DNA from 2 places in the Actinomadura sp. NPDC023710 genome. Region 2 is predicted to be linked to the other one. Evidence: riboswitches for the same ligand, from Rfam matches in the RefSeq annotation. Region 2 holds a riboswitch; the other holds the start of a gene.

Region 1 (8,397 bases), on a different contig from region 2:
CGCGCTTGAGGTAGTAGGCGGTCCAGAGCCCGGTGTAGCCGGCGCCGACGACGCACACGTCGGCGGTGCACGGGCCCGGCAGGCGGGGGCCGGGGGCGGGGCGCCCGGCCGCCCGGTACCAGTGGGAGACGCCACCGTTGGCGAAGCCGGGAGCCAGGGGCGCCCGGCCCGGGGAGGAGCTCATGCGCTCATCCTGCTGCATTCCGCAGCAAAATCAACAGTCGGCAACGGATTCTAGGGTACGGCGTCGGCGATTCGACGGGATCCGATCCAGCGGGAGCGTTCGGCGGCATAGTACGCGGCACCGTCGGGACCGGCGGGGCCTTCCCGCCACCGGCGCATCCCGAGCTGGAGCGCGATCTCCGACGACGCGGGGTTGGCCGTGTCGATCTCGGCGGTGATCCGGTGCACGCCCACCACCCCGAACGCGTAGTCGAGGACGGCACGGGACGCCTCGGCGGCCAGCCCACGCCCCCAGTGGTCGGGCTCCAGGCTGTAGAGGATCTCCACGTCCACGCCGTGGCCGAGCGGCCCCTCGTGGTGGCTGAGCCCGGCCACGCCGGCCAGCGGGCCGCCGCGCGCCGCCGCGCCGCCGCCCGGGGACGAGGGGGCGGAGCGCAGCGCCCACAGCCCGTAGCCCTCGGTGGCGAAGTCCCGCTCGCTGGCCTCGATGATCTCACTGACCTGCACCGGAGTGATCACCCGGTCGTCGAACAGGTGGCGCCGCACGAGGGGGCCCGTCCAGTGCGTCAGCAGGGCGCCGTGGTCGCGCATCGACACCGGGTGCAGGACGAGCCGCACCGTGCGCAGCACCTCACTCATACCCGTCCTCCGCGGCGGGCCACTCGGGCGCGGCCTCGCCGTCGGGGACGCCGACGCGGAACACGCGCAACTGCAGCGCGAGCACCTGGTAGTAACCGACGAGTGTGACCAGCTCGACGAGGGCGGTGCGGCCGAGCGTGGCCACCGCCTCGGTGTACACGGCGTCGGCGAGGTCGCCCTCGGCCACGAGCTGGTGCGCCGCCTCGTACACGACCCGCTCGCGGACGTCGGCGAGCATCGGCGCGCGGCCCTCGCGCAGCGCGTCCGTCTCCTCGTCGGCGAGCCCCTGCCGGCGCCCGATCCGCTCATGGGCGTACCACTCGAAGTCGGAGCGCAGGTGCGCCGCCACGACGAGGGTCGCGATCTCCCGCTCGCGCCTGGTGAATCCGGTGCGGAAGCGCAGCGCGGCGCCGAGGTCCTGCAGCGGCAGCCCGACGGGAGGGCTGTAGAGCATCGCGTTGAACGGGCCCTGGAGGCGCCCGATGTCATCGGCCAGAGGGAAGGGAGGGTTGCGGTCGCCGGCGCGGGGCCCGCCCGTCACCGCCTCGTAGACGGCTCGCTGCTCTTCGCTGAGCGAACCGGGGAGGAGCAGCGGAAGCCTCGTCGGGGACGGGCCGCGCCGCGGTCGGTCGTTGACACGCTCACCGGTCACGGGGTCGATCACTCACCGCACGCTAGGCGCTCGAAGCGGTCGGCTCAACCCCCGTCCGGAATGTGAAACCCCTGGCACACGATGACGTAGCGACCGCGTAACACGCGTCGGCGAACCTTGTCGGCGACCGCACCGGACACGAACGGGCCCCGGCCCCCGGAGGGAACGTCCCATGCCGCTGCTGCGCATCCGCACCGAGATCGAGGACCGCCCGGGCCGCCTCGCCTCCCTCACGGCCGCGCTGGCCCGGCGCGGCGCCAACATCCTCGGGCTGTCGGTCCAGCTCGACGCCGACGGGGTGGTGGACGAGTTCATCGTCGACGTCCCGCGCGGCGGCCCGGACGCGCGCGCCCTCGCCGAGGCGCTGGGCGCGGCGGGCGGGACCCGGACCGCGGTGCTCCCCGCGCGCCCCCACGACCTGGTCGACGAGCCGACCCGCGCCCTGGCCCTGGCGGCCCGGCTCCGGGCCCGGCCGAACGCGGTTCCCGAGATCCTCGGGGAGCTGCTGCGCGCCGACGAGGCCCGCTGGGACGCCCCGGGCGGCGAGGAACCCGACCGCTGCGACCTCCTGATCCCGGTGCGCGGACGCTCGGTCCGGCTCCGGCGCACCGGGCTGCCCTTCACCGCGACGGAGGCGGCGCGCGCGGACGCGCTGGTGCGCGCCGCGCTCCCGACGGTGCCGCCCCCGTCGGCGTTCCGGCGGATCGCGCTGCGCGACGGCACGCAGGCGGTCGTCCGGCCGGTCGAGCCCCGCGACGGCGACGCCGTGCGGGCGCTGCACGAGCGCTGCTCCCTGGACAGCCGCCGGATGCGCTACTTCAGCCCCAAGCCGTACCCGCCGCGCCGGTCGTTCGAGCGGTTCTGCGATCCCTCGCGGGGCCTGACGCTGGTCGCCGAGGGCCCGGACGGGTCGCTGCTGGCGCTGGCGCACCTGGTCCTCGTCCGCGACCCGGGCGCCGCCGAGGTCGCGTTCCTGGTCGAGGACGCCTGGCAGGGCCGCGGGCTCGGCCGCGGCCTCGCCGAGCTGCTCCTCGCGCTGGCCAGGGACCGCGGCCTGGTGGAGGTGCGCGCGACCGCGCTGAGCGAGAACGCCCGGATGCGGCGGCTGCTGACCTCGCTCGGCGGGCGGACGCGGCGCACCGAGGACACCGCGATCGTGGAGATCAGGCTGCGGCTGGACGGCCGTCCCGCCGAGCCGGGGGCGCTGGCAGGATGGGCGGGTGAGCGGCGTATATGACGACCCCTGGGCGTACGAGCTGGCGTGCTCGTTCCGCGACGTGCCGGCCGAGGTGGACGTCCTGCTCGGGTGGTGCGCCGAGCAGGGCCTCGCGCCCGGCACGGCGCTGGAGCTGGCCGCCGGGCCCGCCGAGCACGCCCGCGAGTTCGCCCGCCGCGGGCTGGCCGCGACGGCGCTCGACCTGAACCCGCGCATGTGCGCCTACGCGGCCCGCGAGGCCGAACGCGACGGCGTCGGCCTGGAGGTGGTCGAGGGCGACATGACGCGGTTCGCGCTGGGCCGCCGGTTCGACCTGGTCGCGACCATGCTGGACTCCACGTCCCACCTCATGACGCTGGACGCGTTCGTGGCGCACCTGCGGTGCGCCGCCGCGCACCTGTCCCCCGGCGGCCTCTACGTCCTCGAGATGTCTCATCCCCGGGACCGGCTGGGCGACGATCCGAGCGTCAGCACCGGCTGGACGGTCGAGCGGGACGGCGTCCGGGCGAGCGTGCGCTGGGGCGAGCCGTCCGACCGGCTGGACCCGGTCACCCAGATCGCCGACGACCGCGTGACGATGACCATCACCGGGGAGGGCACGGAGCCGCGGGTCGTCCGCGACGTCGTGCCCTACCGGTTCTGGACGGCCACCGAGCTGGACGCCGCGATCCGCCTCGCGGGCGGGCTGGAGGCGGTCGCGCAGTACGGCGACTTCGGGGCCGGCGAGGACGCGGTGCCCCTCGCCGACCCCGGGGCCTGGCGCATGATCACGCTGCTGCGCCCGCGCTGAGCGTCAGGGCGCGGACCGCCAGCCGGGCATCGGGTAGGACGCGAGCAGGTCGCGGACCTGCCCGGCGACCCGGTCCAGGACCGCCTCGTCCTGCTTGGCCGTGGCCTGCACGACCTCGTCGATCCACGCCGCGAGCTGCGGCATGTGCTCCTCGCCGATCCCCCGGGTGGTGATCGCGGCGGTGCCGAGCCGCAGCCCGGACGGGTCGAAGGGCTTGCGCGGGTCGAACGGGACGGCGTTGTAGTTCAGCTCGATGCCGGCCCGGTCGAGAGCCTGCGCGGCGGGCTTGCCCGCCACTCCCTTGCCGGTCAGGTCGATGAGGATGAGGTGGTTGTCGGTGCCGCCGGAGATCAGGTCGTAGCCGCGGTCCAGCAGCGCGGCGGCCAGCACCTTGGCGTTCGCGACGACCTGCCGCGCGTACCCGGCGAAGTCCGGCCGCGCCGCCTCCTTCAGCGCGACGGCGATCGCGGCCGTCGTGTGGTTGTGCGGCCCGCCCTGAAGGCCGGGGAACACGGCCTTGTCGACCGCCTTCGCGTGTTCCGCCGTCGAAAGGATCATGGCGCCGCGGGGACCGCGCAGCGTCTTGTGCGTGGTGGTCGTGACGACGTCGGCGTGCCCGATCGGGGACGGGTGCGCGCCGCCGGCGACCAGGCCCGCGATGTGCGCGATGTCGGCGGCCAGGACCGCGCCGGCCTCCCGGGCGATCTCGGCGAACGCCGGGAAGTCGATCGTCCGCGGGACCGCGGTGCCGCCGCACCAGATCAGCTTCGGCCGCTCCTTGAGGGCGAGGTCGCGCACCTGGTCCATGTCGACCCGGCCCGTGTCGGCGCGCACGTCGTAGCGGACGGGCCGGAACCACTTGCCGGTGGCCGACACCGACCAGCCGTGCGTGAGGTGGCCGCCCATCGGCAGCGACAGGCCCATGACCGGGTCGCCGGGCTCCAGGAACGCCATGTAGACGGCGAGGTTGGCGGGCGAGCCGGAGTAGGGCTGGACGTTGGCGTGCTCGGCGCCGAAGACGCCCTTCGCGCGCTCGATGGCGAGCAGCTCGATGGGGTCGACGTTCTGCTGGCCCTCGTAGTAGCGCTTGCCCGCGTAGCCCTCGGAGTACTTGTTGGTCAGGACCGTGCCGGCGGCCTCCAGCACCGCCTCCGAGACGTAGTTCTCCGAGGCGATCAACCGGATCTTCTCGTACTGGCGGCGGGCCTCGGCCTCCACCAGCGCGGCGATCTCGGGGTCCTGGCCCTGCAGATGGGGTACGGCCGGTTCGTGCATCGTGAGCCTCCGCGCTGCTCGCGCCGGGGCTTCGGGCACCCCGGCGAAGGGGACCCGTACACCCAGGCGCGCGGTGTGCGGACTACTTTCGCTCCCCGGTGGTCGTCTCCACCTTGACTGCGCCAGTCGCGTGGACGCCATCATACCGGGCCGTCCCCCGCCCGCGCGGCGCACGCGCGGGGACCGAGACCAGGAACAGCCCGCCCATCAGCAGCAGGGACCCCGCCGCGACCGGCGCCGACATCCGCTCGCCGAGGACGGCCACGGCCAGGCCGGTGGCGACGAGCGGCTCGGCGAGGCTGAGCGTCCCGGCGGTCGCGGCCGCCACCCGCCCGAGGCCGGTGACGAAGAACATGTACGCGGCGGCGGTGGCGGCGATCCCCAGCCAGGCCACCAGGGCCGCCGAGCGCGGCGCGGCGAGGGCGGGCAGCTCCGGCAGCGTCCAGGGCAGCAGGGCCGCTCCCCCGGCCAGCAGCGTCACCGACACCGCGCCGGCCATGCCGGTCCCCTTCATCCCGGCGCCGAGACCGGTCAGGATCTTGGCCGACACCGTGTAGACGCCGAAGCACGTGCCGGCGACCAGGCTCAGAGCGATCCCGGCCGGGTCGACGTGGACGGCCTCCCCCGGCACCATCAGCAGGGCCACGCCGCCGACCGCGCAGGCCGTCCCGGCCCACCAGCGGCGGCCGAGCCGGGCGCCCAGGACGAACCGCTCGCAGAGCCCGGTGGAGACGGGCGCGAGCCCGAACACCACGGCGGTCGCGACGGCGGCGCCCGTCCGGTCGACCGCGCTGAAGAACGACGCCTGGAAGGTACCGGTCGCGGCCGAGGCCGCCACGAGGGGCGGCCAGGTCCGCCGGGTCAGTGCCAGGAACGCGCGGCGGTCCGCCACGAGCACGAGGACCGCGAGGACGAGGCCGCCCGAGAGGATCCGGGCGCCGCCGACCGCGACCGGGCCCGCGGACGGCCCGGCCAGCACCTGCGCCGGCCCGACCGTCCCCCAGAGCACGCCGGCGGCGAGCACCAGCAGCGCACCGGCTGAGTTGTTCCATCGGTTCATGCCGCCGAAGCTAGGCGAACATGCGGAGTATGGCGCTCTGGGCCGTCATTCGTTCGCTCCACTGGGCTGGCGTCGTCATTCCTTCGCTCCAGCCGGGCGACTCCGGGCGTCAGATGTAGGGCGTTCGCCCGTCGGGCCGGTGGGCCGACGGAAGTTCGGACTGCTCCACCGGCTGCACGTAGTCGTACACGACGATGGTGCGGACGTCCACGTACTCCTTGCGGCGCGCCAGCCGGTCGAGCACGAAGTCGCGGAGGTAGGCGGTGCTCGGCACGGCCACGTGGACGAGCAGATCCTCGTTCCCCGTCACCACGAAGACCCCTATCGTCTCGGGCATCGAGGCCATGCTGTCGCGGGCGGACTCGATCGCCTCGCGCGACTGCGGCCGGATCCTGATCGATATCAGCGCCTGCACGCCGCGTCCCAGCCGCTCCAGGTCGGCCGCCGCGTGGAACCCGGTGATGACGCCCCGCGAGCGCAGCGCCCGCGTCCGCTCCAGGGCCGTGGACGGCGCGATCCCCACCGCCTCCGCCAGTTCGCGGTTGGTCTGCCGCCCGTCCCGCTGCAGGCGCCGCAGGATCGCCTGGTCGACCGCGTCCATAGGGTTCCTCCCGAACTGCCCGGCGGACGCCGAACTCCCGCGCGGGAATCGCGCCCGGACGTCCCGTTCCCCGAAGATTATTCGCCCCGGGCCGGGCCCGCCACCGGGCCCGCGGCAGGGCCGGCCATCGTGCCCGCCACGGCCAGGAGCGCGCAGGCCCCGACCCCGGTGAGGGCCCACGCCGCGCCCGCCGGGCCCAGGTCGAAGAGGCGGCCGATCACCAGGTCGCCCGCGAAGGAGAACATGCCGGCGCAGAACGCCAGGACGCCGTAGTACGAGCCGAACCGCTCCGGCGGGGCGCGCCGCGCGGTGCGCTGGAAGACCGACGGCTGGACGAGGCCGTTCGCGGCGCCGTTGAGGACGGCCGCGAGCATCAGCGGACCCGGCTGCGTGCCGTCCAGCGCCGCGAGGACGAAGAACCCCGCCGCGGCGCACAGCAGGCCGCTCCGCAGCACCCACGGCCGCTCGCCGCGGCGCCGGACGGCGACGAAGGGCTGGACCGCCGCCGCGACCATGGCCAGGAGGGAGAAGCACAGCGTCGCCACCGCGGGCTTGAAGCCGAGGAGGGGGACGGCCGTCATGATGTGGTTGGCGAGCAGCGTCGTGGGCGCGGTCAGCAGCGCGAAGACCAGGAACGCGCGGTCGCCGAGCACCGCCCGCACACCGGCGAGGACGTCGCGGAAACCCGTGGGCGCGCTCTTCCCGCCCGGCCGGGGCACGAACAGGAACAGGACACCGGCGACCGTCCACAGGGCGGCGGCCGTCCCCGTCAGGAGCGCGAACCCGGGTCCCGCGCCCAGCAGGAGAAGCCCCATCGGCGGGCCCGCGACCGTCGCCAGGTGCTGGGCGACGACGTAGGCGGCGAATCCGCCGGACCTGCTGCCGGGGCCGACGGACGCGAGCAGGCTGTGGCCCGCGGGATTGTAGAGCGCGCCGCCGACCGCGAGGACGACGGCGGCGCAGAGCAGCGCGCCCACGCTCTCCGCGGCCCCGAGCATCACGAACCCCAGCGCGCGGACGGCGCAGGAGATCATCCCGGTCCGGCGCGCCCCGAGCAGGTCGGTGACCGTGCCGACCGGCAGGAGCAGCGCGAACTGCAGGCCCACCCGCACGCCGAGGACCAGCCCGACGGTGCCGGCCAGCAGCCCGAGGTCGTGCCGGAGGTGGGCGACGAGGTGCGCCATCACCGAGAAGAAGCCGAGGCTGGCGGCGAGCTGGATCGCCACCACCGTCACGATCACCCGGCGGCCGGACGGGTCCGCGGCGGGCGCGGGCCGCGGACCGGAGGCCGCGGAGGCCGGCGCGGGGACGGAGACCGTCACAGCCCTGCCCGGGTCAGGTCGGAGACGACCAGCTCCGTGGCCTCCGCGATCAGGGCGTTCCTGGGCGGGGTGTCGTATCCCGGACGGTCGGACATGACGGCCACCACGAGCGGAGCGCCCTGGGGCGGCCACACCACGGCGATGTCGTTGGCCCTGCCGTAGTCGCCGGTCCCGGTCTTGCTCGCCGTCCTCCACCCCCGGGGCAGCCCGGCCTTGATGCGCTCGGCTCCGACGCTCGTGGCGCTGCGTTCGAGCCAGCCGCGGAGCAGGGCGCGTCTGCCCGGCTCCAGCGCGTCCCCGAGGACGATCGCGCGGTGGTCGGCGGCGATCGCCCGGGGGCTGGTGGTGTCCCGCGGGTCGCCCGGACGGATCCTGTTCAGCTCGGGCTCGTAGTCGTCCATGCGGCTGACGGCGTCGCCGAGCCCGCGCAGGTAGGCGGTCAGCCGCGCCGGGCCGCCGACGTCGCGCATCAGCAGGTTCCCCGCCGTGCCGTCGCTGTGGCGGATGGCGGCGTCGCACAGCTCCCGGATGGTCATCCCGGTGGCGACGCGGTCCTTGGTGATCGGTGAGATGGAGTTCACATCGGCCCGGGTGTAGGTGATCCGCCTGTCGAGGTGGCCGATCGGATTGCCGTGCAGGACCGCCGCCGCGGCGAGCGC
Region 2 (8,397 bases):
GGCGCGGCGCAGCGCGTCCTCGATCAGGACGGTGCGGGCCTCCCCGTAGGGCAGCTCCTGCGACCGCGCCATCAGCGCGTAGACGTCATCCGTGGTCATCAGGGCCCTCCGGGGAGTGGACGGCCCACTCCAGCAGGCCGATGAAGGAACGGTTCAGGACCGCCGTGTCGACGGGCCGCAGCGGATGGTGGCCGAGCAGCAGCGCCTGCCCGTACAGGGCCTGGACGGCCGCCTCGACCGGCCCGCCGTCACCGAGCGAGGTGACGCGCCGGGCCAGCGGGTTGCGGTAGTTGAGCACCAGCTGGGGACGGTCGGCACTCGTGGTGGCGCCGACCGCGCCGAGCACGTCCGCCCACAGCTCGCCCGCCTCCTCCCGCGCACGCGCCAGCTCCTCGCGGAACTGCGCGTCCCGGCTCGTCAGGTAGAGCGCGGGCAGCGAGGCGGGATCGAAGTCGCGGACGACGACCTCGCAGCCGAGCCGCTCCACCGCCCGCTGCGCCGCCGCCAGGAACGGTCGCAGCGCCAGCTCCGCCGCCGGGTCGAGGACGCCGAACGTCGTGGTCAGCTCGGCCGCGTCCAGCCGCGCGAGCCGGATGTCCGGGTCCAGGTCCGGCAGCCGCTCGATGATCTCGGTGTCGTGGACGTAGCCGCCGTTGACCAGGCCCACGCCCTGGGCGCCCGCGACGGCCGCGAGCCGCCGGAACTCGTCCACGTCCGCGGTGAACCGGCCGTCCGGATGGCGGCGGCGGAACTCGTGCAGGGTCATCGGCCCGGAGGACGTCTCGTACTCCAGCCACCGGTCGACGATCCGCAGCATGTCGTCGTCGTGCAGGGCCATCGCCTTGACGCCGAGCTGGTGCAGCCGGAGGAACGCGCGCAGCCGCGCCGGGTCGGTCTCGGCGAGCCTCACCAGCCATTGCCGCAGCACCTCGCCGAGGCCGTGCCGCGTCGATTCGAGCAGCTCGTCCTCGTACAGGGCCTCGCGGCTCGCGGTGGGCCGCAGCTCCCCCGCGTCCACGACGCAGCGCGCGAAGAACGCCCAGTCGGGAAGGAGCCCCTCGACGTGCTCGGCCAGCAGCATCCGCTTCAGGTAGACGCGGTGCGCGGCGCGCGCGGACGGCGACACCGGCTCGGGCAGGACGAACGCGACGCCCGTCAGCCCGGCCTCCGGCACGTCGAGGTCCACGACGTCGAACGGGGTGAACCCGCAGACCTCCTCGCAGTACCGCTCCAGCGCGCGCCTGCGGTCGGCGGGATCGCGGTAGGACCCCCGCCACGGCGGCCCGTCGCCGGTGACGGCGACGCCGTCCACGACCAGCTCGACCGGGAGGAGCGACCCGTACGAGGCGGCCAGCTCGGCGACGACCGGGGGGCTCAGCAGCTCCGACGCGCCCGGCCGCGCCCGCAGCGTCACCGTCGTGCCCGGCTCGTCCCGCTCGCCGGGCTCGACCCGGTAGCTGCCCTCGGAGCGTCCCGTCCACCGGACGGCGCCGCCGCCCCGCGCGGACCGCGTCACGACCTCGATCTCGTCCGCGACGAGGAACGCCGACAGCAGCCCGATCCCGAACTGGCCGAGGAAGTCGTGGCGCGCGAAGCCCAGTTCGTCCCGCTTGGACGACCGCCCGATCGTCGCCAGCAGCGTGTGCACCTCGTCCTCGGTCAGGCCCACGCCGTCGTCGTGGACGCGCAGGACGCCGCCGCCCGTCTCGATCTCGACGCGGCCGCCGGCGCCGCGCGCCGTGATCGCGTCCACCGCGTTCTGCAGCAGCTCCCGCAGGTAGACGCGCGGGCTCGCGTAGAGATGGCGGCTCAGCAGGTCCACCACGCCCCGCAGGTCCACCTGGAACGCCTGTTCGGCCACCGGCACGCCTCCCCCGATCACTTTTAGAGCGATCACACACCCTAGCGACCGATACCGACGCCTTCAGAATATTCGTCCGCAGATCATTCGGTCCGCAGCGGCTCCGCCGCGGTCCCGGACCCGCCAGGGCCGGGACGCGGACGAGCCCCGGACCAGGTGCGGTCCGGGGCTCGTGTCGCACGCCCGCTCAGGGGCTCGCTCAGGTGCGGGTTCAGATGAGGCCGAGCTTGCGGACGGCCTCGCGCTCCTCCGACAGCTCCGCGACGGACGCGTCGATCCGGGCGCGGGAGAAGTCGTCGATCTCCAGGCCCTGGACGATCTCCCACTTGCCGTTCCCGGTGGTGACCGGGAAGGAGGAGATCAGGCCCTCGGGGACGCCGTAGGAGCCGTCCGACACGACCGCCATGGACGTCCAGTCGCCGTCGGCGGTGCCGTTCACCCAGGTGTGCACGTGGTCGATCGCGGCGGAGGCGGCCGACGCCGCCGACGACGCGCCCCGCGCCTCGATGATCGCGGCGCCGCGCTTGGCGACGGTCGGGATGAAGTCGTTCTCCAGCCAGGCCTGGTCGTTCACCGTCTCGGCGGCGTTCCGGCCGGCGATCTCGGCGTGGAACACGTCCGGGTACTGCGTGGCGGAGTGGTTGCCCCAGATCGTCATCTTCCGGATGTCGGCCACCGAGGCGCCCGCCTTCTTCGACAGCTGCGCGAGGGCGCGGTTGTGGTCCAGGCGCGTCATCGCGGTGAACCGCTCGGCCGGCACGTCCGGCGCGTGCTGCTGCGCGATCAGCGCGTTGGTGTTCGCCGGGTTGCCGACCACCAGGATCCTGACGTCGTCGGCGGCACCGGCGTTGATCGCCTCGCCCTGCGGCTTGAAGATGCCGCCGTTGGCCTCCAGCAGGTCGCCGCGCTCCATGCCCTTCGTGCGCGGGCGGGCGCCGACCAGCAGCGCGACGTTCGTCCCCTCGAACGCCCGGCCGGCGTCGTCGAAGATGTCGATGCCGGACAGCAGCGGGAACGCGCAGTCGTCCAGTTCCATCGCGGTGCCCTCGGCGGCCTTCACCGCCTGCGGAATCTCCAGCAGGCGCAGGCGTACGGGCACGTCGGCGCCGAGGAGGTGCCCGGACGCGATGCGGAACAGCAGCGCGTAGCCGATCTGGCCTGCGGCGCCGGTAACGGTAACGGTGACTGGGGTGCGAGTCATGCGTCCTTCTCCTGCTGTGACCTGACGGGCTCAGGCGGCCATCCTTGGGAACCCGACCGCCCGAGAGGCCGCCCGCCTGCGCTGCGTCGCGCGGGTTCTCTCGCCGTCGAGATAGTTGCGGTGCCAGGCTATCGCGCACGTCCCGCCCGCCACCGCCCAGGTGCGCCTCCCGGCATGCCACCCCGGCCCGAACAGGCGGAAGGCCGTCCCAGAACATTCCGGGACGGCCTTCTGTCCCCGCGTGCGCGGGGACACTAGCCGTTGATCTTCTTCTGGAGGTTGGTGTCGAGCGCCTCCAGGAAGTCCTGCGTCGTCAGCCACGGCGTCTGGGCGCCGACGAGCAGGGCCAGGTCCTTGGTCATCTGGCCGCTCTCGACGGTCTCGATGCAGACCTGCTCCAGCTTGCGGGCGAAGTCGACGACCTCGGGCTGGCCGTCGAGCTTGCCGCGGTGCTCCAGCCCGCGCGTCCAGGCGAAGATCGACGCGATGGGGTTGGTCGACGTCGGCTTGCCCTGCTGGTGCTGCCGGTAGTGCCGGGTCACCGTGCCGTGCGCGGCCTCGGCCTCGACGGTCTTGCCGTCGGGGGTCATGAGGACGGACGTCATGAGGCCGAGGGAGCCGAAGCCCTGCGCGAGGGTGTCGGACTGGACGTCGCCGTCGTAGTTCTTGGCGGCCCAGACGAAGCCGCCCTCCCACTTCAGCGCCGCCGCGACCATGTCGTCGATCAGCCGGTGCTCGTAGGTGAGGCCCTTGGACTCGAAGTCCGACTTGAACTCGGACTCGTAGATCTCCTGGAAGAGGTCCTTGAACCGGCCGTCGTAGGCCTTGAGGATCGTGTTCTTCGTGGACATGTACAGCGGCATCTCGCGGCTCAGCGCGTACCGCATGCTCGTCCGGGCGAAGTCGCGGATCGAGTCGTCGTAGTTGTACATGCCCATGGCCACGCCGCCACCGGGGAACGAGGCGACCTCGAACTCCATCGGCTCGTCGCCGTTGTCGGGGGTGTAGGTGATCGTCACCTTGCCCGGGCCCGGCACGACGAAGTCGGTGGCCTTGTACTGGTCGCCGTGGGCGTGGCGGCCGATGATGATCGGCTTCGTCCAACCGGGGACCAGGCGGGGGATGTTGGAGGCGATGATCGGCTCACGGAAGATCACGCCGCCCAGGATGTTGCGGATCGTCCCGTTCGGGGACCGCCACATCTTCTTCAGGCCGAACTCCTCGACGCGCGCCTCGTCGGGGGTGATGGTCGCGCACTTGACGCCGACGCCGTGCTCCAGGATGGCCCTGGCGGCGTCGACGGTGACCTGGTCGTCCGTGGCGTCACGGTGCTCGATCCCGAGGTCGTAGTACTTCAGGTCAACATCGAGGTAGGGCAGGATCAACTGGTCCTTGATGAATTTCCAGATGATCCGCGTCATTTCGTCGCCGTCGAGTTCGACGACCGGGCCCGCTACTTTGATCTTGGGCATGCTGTTGCTGTCCCTTTCCTACACCTGGCCAGCAGTCCTTGTAAGGCTCAACTGGCTAGGCTAGCCGAGGCGGTCATGAGGTCTAGACCTGGCCTTGCCCCGCGGCCCACCGTCTCCGCCCCGACCTGCGCCGACGCGCTAGCCGGGCGGCTCTTCGACCGTCCGGGACGAGCGCCCGGCGATGAGCAGCCGCACACCGCGCACCAGCATCGTGAGCGCGATCAGGACGCCGAACGCGCCGGCGAGGACGAGCCCGGTCTTGTTCATCGGCGGGACGCTCAGCGACACGAACGCGACCATCTCGCCGAGGATCACGAGGGTCCAGCAGTCGACCGACCGGCTCCGGACGGCGAGCGGGCCGAGCTGCGACTCGGGCAGCAGCAGCCGGGCGAGCGCGCCGATGAGCAGCGCGGCGGCCATCAGGCCCGAGCCCTTGCGGAAGTAGTTGAAGGCGCACAGCGTGAGCCCCGCGCCGACGCCGCTGAGCACGAGGAGGTACGGCAGCCGCGCGAGCCAGTGCGGGGCGGCGCTCCTCCGACGCGGCGCCTTGCGCCTGCGCCGGTGCACCTGGGTGCTCATGGCCCTCACGGTATAGGCAATCGGGTCCCGGCACGACATCGCGCACCCCCTCCGGCGGGAGTGGGCCGCGAGGGGACGCGAATGAGTCGGGACGGAGACGCAAGGGGGGCGGCGGGGGAAGAGTCCGGCTTGTCGCCCGCCGCCGAAATGCGGATGGGACCTATGTGCTCAAGGTGATGACCGAGAGCCCGGAATCCCCTGCGCCATCGGTCCTACTCGCCAGTAGGAGGGTGTGACGGCATGGCACCCGGGTAACCCGGCAGACAGGGGTCGCTAACTAGCTGGGAGGACTGCCGTGGAGGGGCCGTTCATGCGGATCGAGGACAGCGGGCTGGTGGTGCCGCTGCGCCCCGACGTGACGACGGTCGGGAGAGGGAGAGGAGTGGACATCCGCCTCGACGACCCGAGTGTGTCCCGTTTGCACGCAGAGATCGTCCGTCGTGGCCCGTACGTCTACGTGGTGGACATGGGCCTGTCCCGCAACGGGACGCGCGTCAACGGCCGGCCGATCGCCCGTCGCGTGCTGGAGGACGGTGACGTCGTGAGCTTCGGCACGGCGCGCTGCCGGTTGGGGGGCATCCCCCGTGAGGAGGTCGACCCGGACGTCGAACTGCGGCGCGCCGTCGCGCCCGAGCTCACCCGCCGGGAGGTCGACGTGCTGACCTCGCTGTGCCGGCCCGCCCTGTCCGACGAGGCGTTCGTGGCCCCGGCCACGGCACGCGACATCGCCGGCGAGCTGGTCGTCACGGAGGCCGCGGTCAAGCAGCACCTGCTGCGCCTCTATCAGAAGTTCCGGATCCCCGAGGGCGCCAACCGGCGCACTCGGCTCGCCAACGAGGTCATCGCGATGGGCCTCGTCCGCCCGCTGCCGCCGGTGCACGTGCCCCAGCAGGGCCGTCCGCCGGTCGACGGGCGCGTCCCCGGGGTGCGCGGCACCACCGAGACGCGCCGGCCGGGCACTACCGGTCACGCTCACGCCCCGGGCCGCCCGGCGCACAGCACGGCCGCGGGACGGAGGGCCAGCTGATGTGAGACCTGCGGTCGCCCTCCCCCGGCAGCGCAACCAGAGGGCGATCGCTCAGCCCCCGATGCGGCCGCGTAAGTGACGGCGCGGCCCAGGGCGACGCGGGCGGGGGCCGCCACCTCGGTGCTGGTGGCGGCCCCCGCAGCGCGTCCGTCTCCGGGCGGTCCCGTCTGAGGGCGGCGCCTGATCAGGCGGTCGGCTCGGCGGCCTGCTCGGCGGCCTGCTCGGCGGCCTCGACGACGTTGGCGAGGAGCATGGCGCGGGTCATCGGGCCGACGCCGCCGGGGTTGGGCGCGACCCAGCCGGCGACGTCGCGGACGTCGGCGGCGACGTCCCCGGCGAGCTTGCCGTCCACGCGGGACACGCCCACGTCGAGGACGGCCGCGCCGGGCTTGACCATGTCGGCGGTGATGAGGCCGGGCACCCCGGCGGCCGCCACGACGATGTCGGCCTTGCGGGTGTGCTCGGCGAGGTCGCGGGTGGCGGTGTGGCAGAGGGTGACGGTCGCGTTCTCGGTGCGGCGCGTCAGCAGCAGGCCGAGGGAGCGGCCGACGGTGATGCCGCGGCCGACGACGGTGACCTCGGCGCCCCTCAGCGGGACGTCGAAGTGGCGCAGCAGCTCGACGATGCCCTTCGGCGTGCACGGCAGCGGGCCGGGCTGCATCAGGACGAGCCGGCCGAGGTTGACCGGGTGCAGGCCGTCGGCGTCCTTGGCCGGGTCGATGCGCTCCAGCACGCGCTGCTCGTCCAGGCCCTTCGGGAGCGGCAGCTGGACGATGTAGCCGGTGCAGGCGGGGTCGGCGTTCAGCTCGGCGACGGCGCGCTCCACCTCGTCCTGCGAGGCGGTGGCGGGCAGGTCGCGGCGGATGCTCTCGATGCCGACCTCGGCGCAGTCGCGGTGCTTCATGTTCACGTACGAGTGGCTGCCGGGGTCGTCGCCGACGAGGACGGTGCCGAGCCCGACGGAGACGCCGCGGTCGCGCAGCGCCTCGACGCGGACCTTGAGGTTCGAGCGGATCTCGGCGGCCGTGGCCTTGCCGTCCAGAATCTGTGCCGTCATGCGTTCCTCCGCGTGGATCTCGGGCGGGACCGGGCTCCGGGCCCAGAGCCCGGCCGGAAGGGGTCCCGTCCACCCAGGCGCGCGGTGTCCGGACTGTCGTTCGCTCCCCGGTGGTGATCCACCTTGACCGCGCCAGTCGCGTAGGCCCCCCATGCTAACCGGCCGCCTGGAGACGGCGGCGACGCGGCCTCACGGGAGGAGGCCGCACGAGTGGCTTGCGGAAAAGGGCGTCAAGTGGCTCTGCCGGATGCCGTCCCGAGGCTCCTAACGTGCTCCCCATGAGCGACGAATGGTTCGAGCGACCCGTCCTGACCGGGCGATACGTGCGGTTGGAGCCGCTGTCCGCCGAGCACGCCGCGGGCCTGTTCGAGGCGTCCAAGGACCCGGACCTGTGGACGTGGATGAGCCAGCGGCAGCCGGAGAGCGCCGGGGACATGCGCGCCCAGGTCGACAAGGCGCTGGCGGCCTGCGAGCGCGGGCTGCGCGTGCCCTGGGTCCAGATCGACGCGGCGACCGGCGAGGTGGCCGGGACGACGTCGTACTACGAGATCTCCCCGTCCGACCGCGGCCTGTGCATCGGCCACACCTGGATCGGGGCGCGGTGGCACCGGACGGGCCTCAACACCGAGGCGAAACTGCTCCTCATGGGGCGCGCGTTCGGCGACCTCGGGGCGATCAGGGTCGGCTGGCACACGCACGCCCGCAACGAGCGGTCGCGTGCGGCGATCGAGCGGCTCGGGGCGTCGTTCGAGGGCGTCCACCGCAAGCACCGGATCCGCGCGGACGGTTCGATCCGCGACACCGCCGCCTACGCGATGACGGACGACGACTGGCCCGCCGCCGAACGCGCCCTGCGCGCGAGACTGCGCTGAGCGGTACCGGTACGGCCGGCCCCCGGCCGCTCAGTCCTCGGAACGCTGGCGCCAGCCGATGAGGCGGTCGGTGCCGTGCCAGCCGAGCTGGGCGGCGAGCACCGCGGCCAGGAACGCGGCGACCAGCCCGATCACCTGCCGGGACTCCATCAGCAGCAGGTCGGCCTGGTAGACCACGCCGAGCATGAGGGACATCAGCAGATTCATCCCGCCTCCACCACGGAACGCCCGCGCCGAGGTCAAGGGAGGGTCAGGGGGGCGCGGCAGCCTGAGGGTACCCGTCCGGCGGCGGTGCGCGGTCCCGCGGCGGGAAACAGGTTGCGAAAGC

Evidence for each region. A riboswitch is a leader RNA that binds a small molecule or an ion and turns the genes downstream of it on or off. The one in region 2 is predicted to bind ZMP and ZTP.
Region 1: it holds a riboswitch for ZMP and ZTP, as region 2 does, so the genes downstream of both, glyA (serine hydroxymethyltransferase) here and AB0H37_RS37500 (bifunctional methylenetetrahydrofolate dehydrogenase/methenyltetrahydrofolate cyclohydrolase) in region 2, are expected to answer to the same signal.

The regions. Positions count from the first base shown of each region.
Region 1 covers NZ_JBFAGB010000008.1:257,045-265,441, forward strand. The annotation lists gene AB0H37_RS12450 (FAD-binding oxidoreductase) at 1-184, opposite strand, end outside; gene AB0H37_RS12455 (GNAT family protein) at 235-822, opposite strand; gene AB0H37_RS12460 (carboxymuconolactone decarboxylase family protein) at 815-1,486, opposite strand; gene AB0H37_RS12465 (GNAT family N-acetyltransferase) at 1,647-2,711, shown strand; gene AB0H37_RS12470 (class I SAM-dependent methyltransferase) at 2,695-3,480, shown strand; gene glyA (serine hydroxymethyltransferase) at 3,484-4,755, opposite strand; ZMP/ZTP riboswitch at 4,809-4,895, opposite strand; partial or broken gene AB0H37_RS12480 (DMT family transporter) at 5,000-5,815, opposite strand; gene AB0H37_RS12485 (Lrp/AsnC family transcriptional regulator) at 5,925-6,416, opposite strand; gene AB0H37_RS12490 (MFS transporter) at 6,494-7,738, opposite strand; gene bla (class A beta-lactamase) at 7,735-8,397, opposite strand, start outside.
Region 2 covers NZ_JBFAGB010000046.1:23,697-32,093, forward strand. The annotation lists gene AB0H37_RS37470 (hypothetical protein) at 1-99, opposite strand, end outside; gene AB0H37_RS37475 (HSP90 family protein) at 86-1,861, opposite strand; gene AB0H37_RS37480 (malate dehydrogenase) at 2,073-3,062, opposite strand; gene AB0H37_RS37485 (NADP-dependent isocitrate dehydrogenase) at 3,317-4,534, opposite strand; gene AB0H37_RS37490 (DUF3017 domain-containing protein) at 4,673-5,113, opposite strand; gene AB0H37_RS37495 (FHA domain-containing protein) at 5,409-6,140, shown strand; gene AB0H37_RS37500 (bifunctional methylenetetrahydrofolate dehydrogenase/methenyltetrahydrofolate cyclohydrolase) at 6,325-7,197, opposite strand; ZMP/ZTP riboswitch at 7,262-7,347, opposite strand; gene AB0H37_RS37505 (GNAT family protein) at 7,476-8,069, shown strand; gene AB0H37_RS37510 (hypothetical protein) at 8,100-8,276, opposite strand.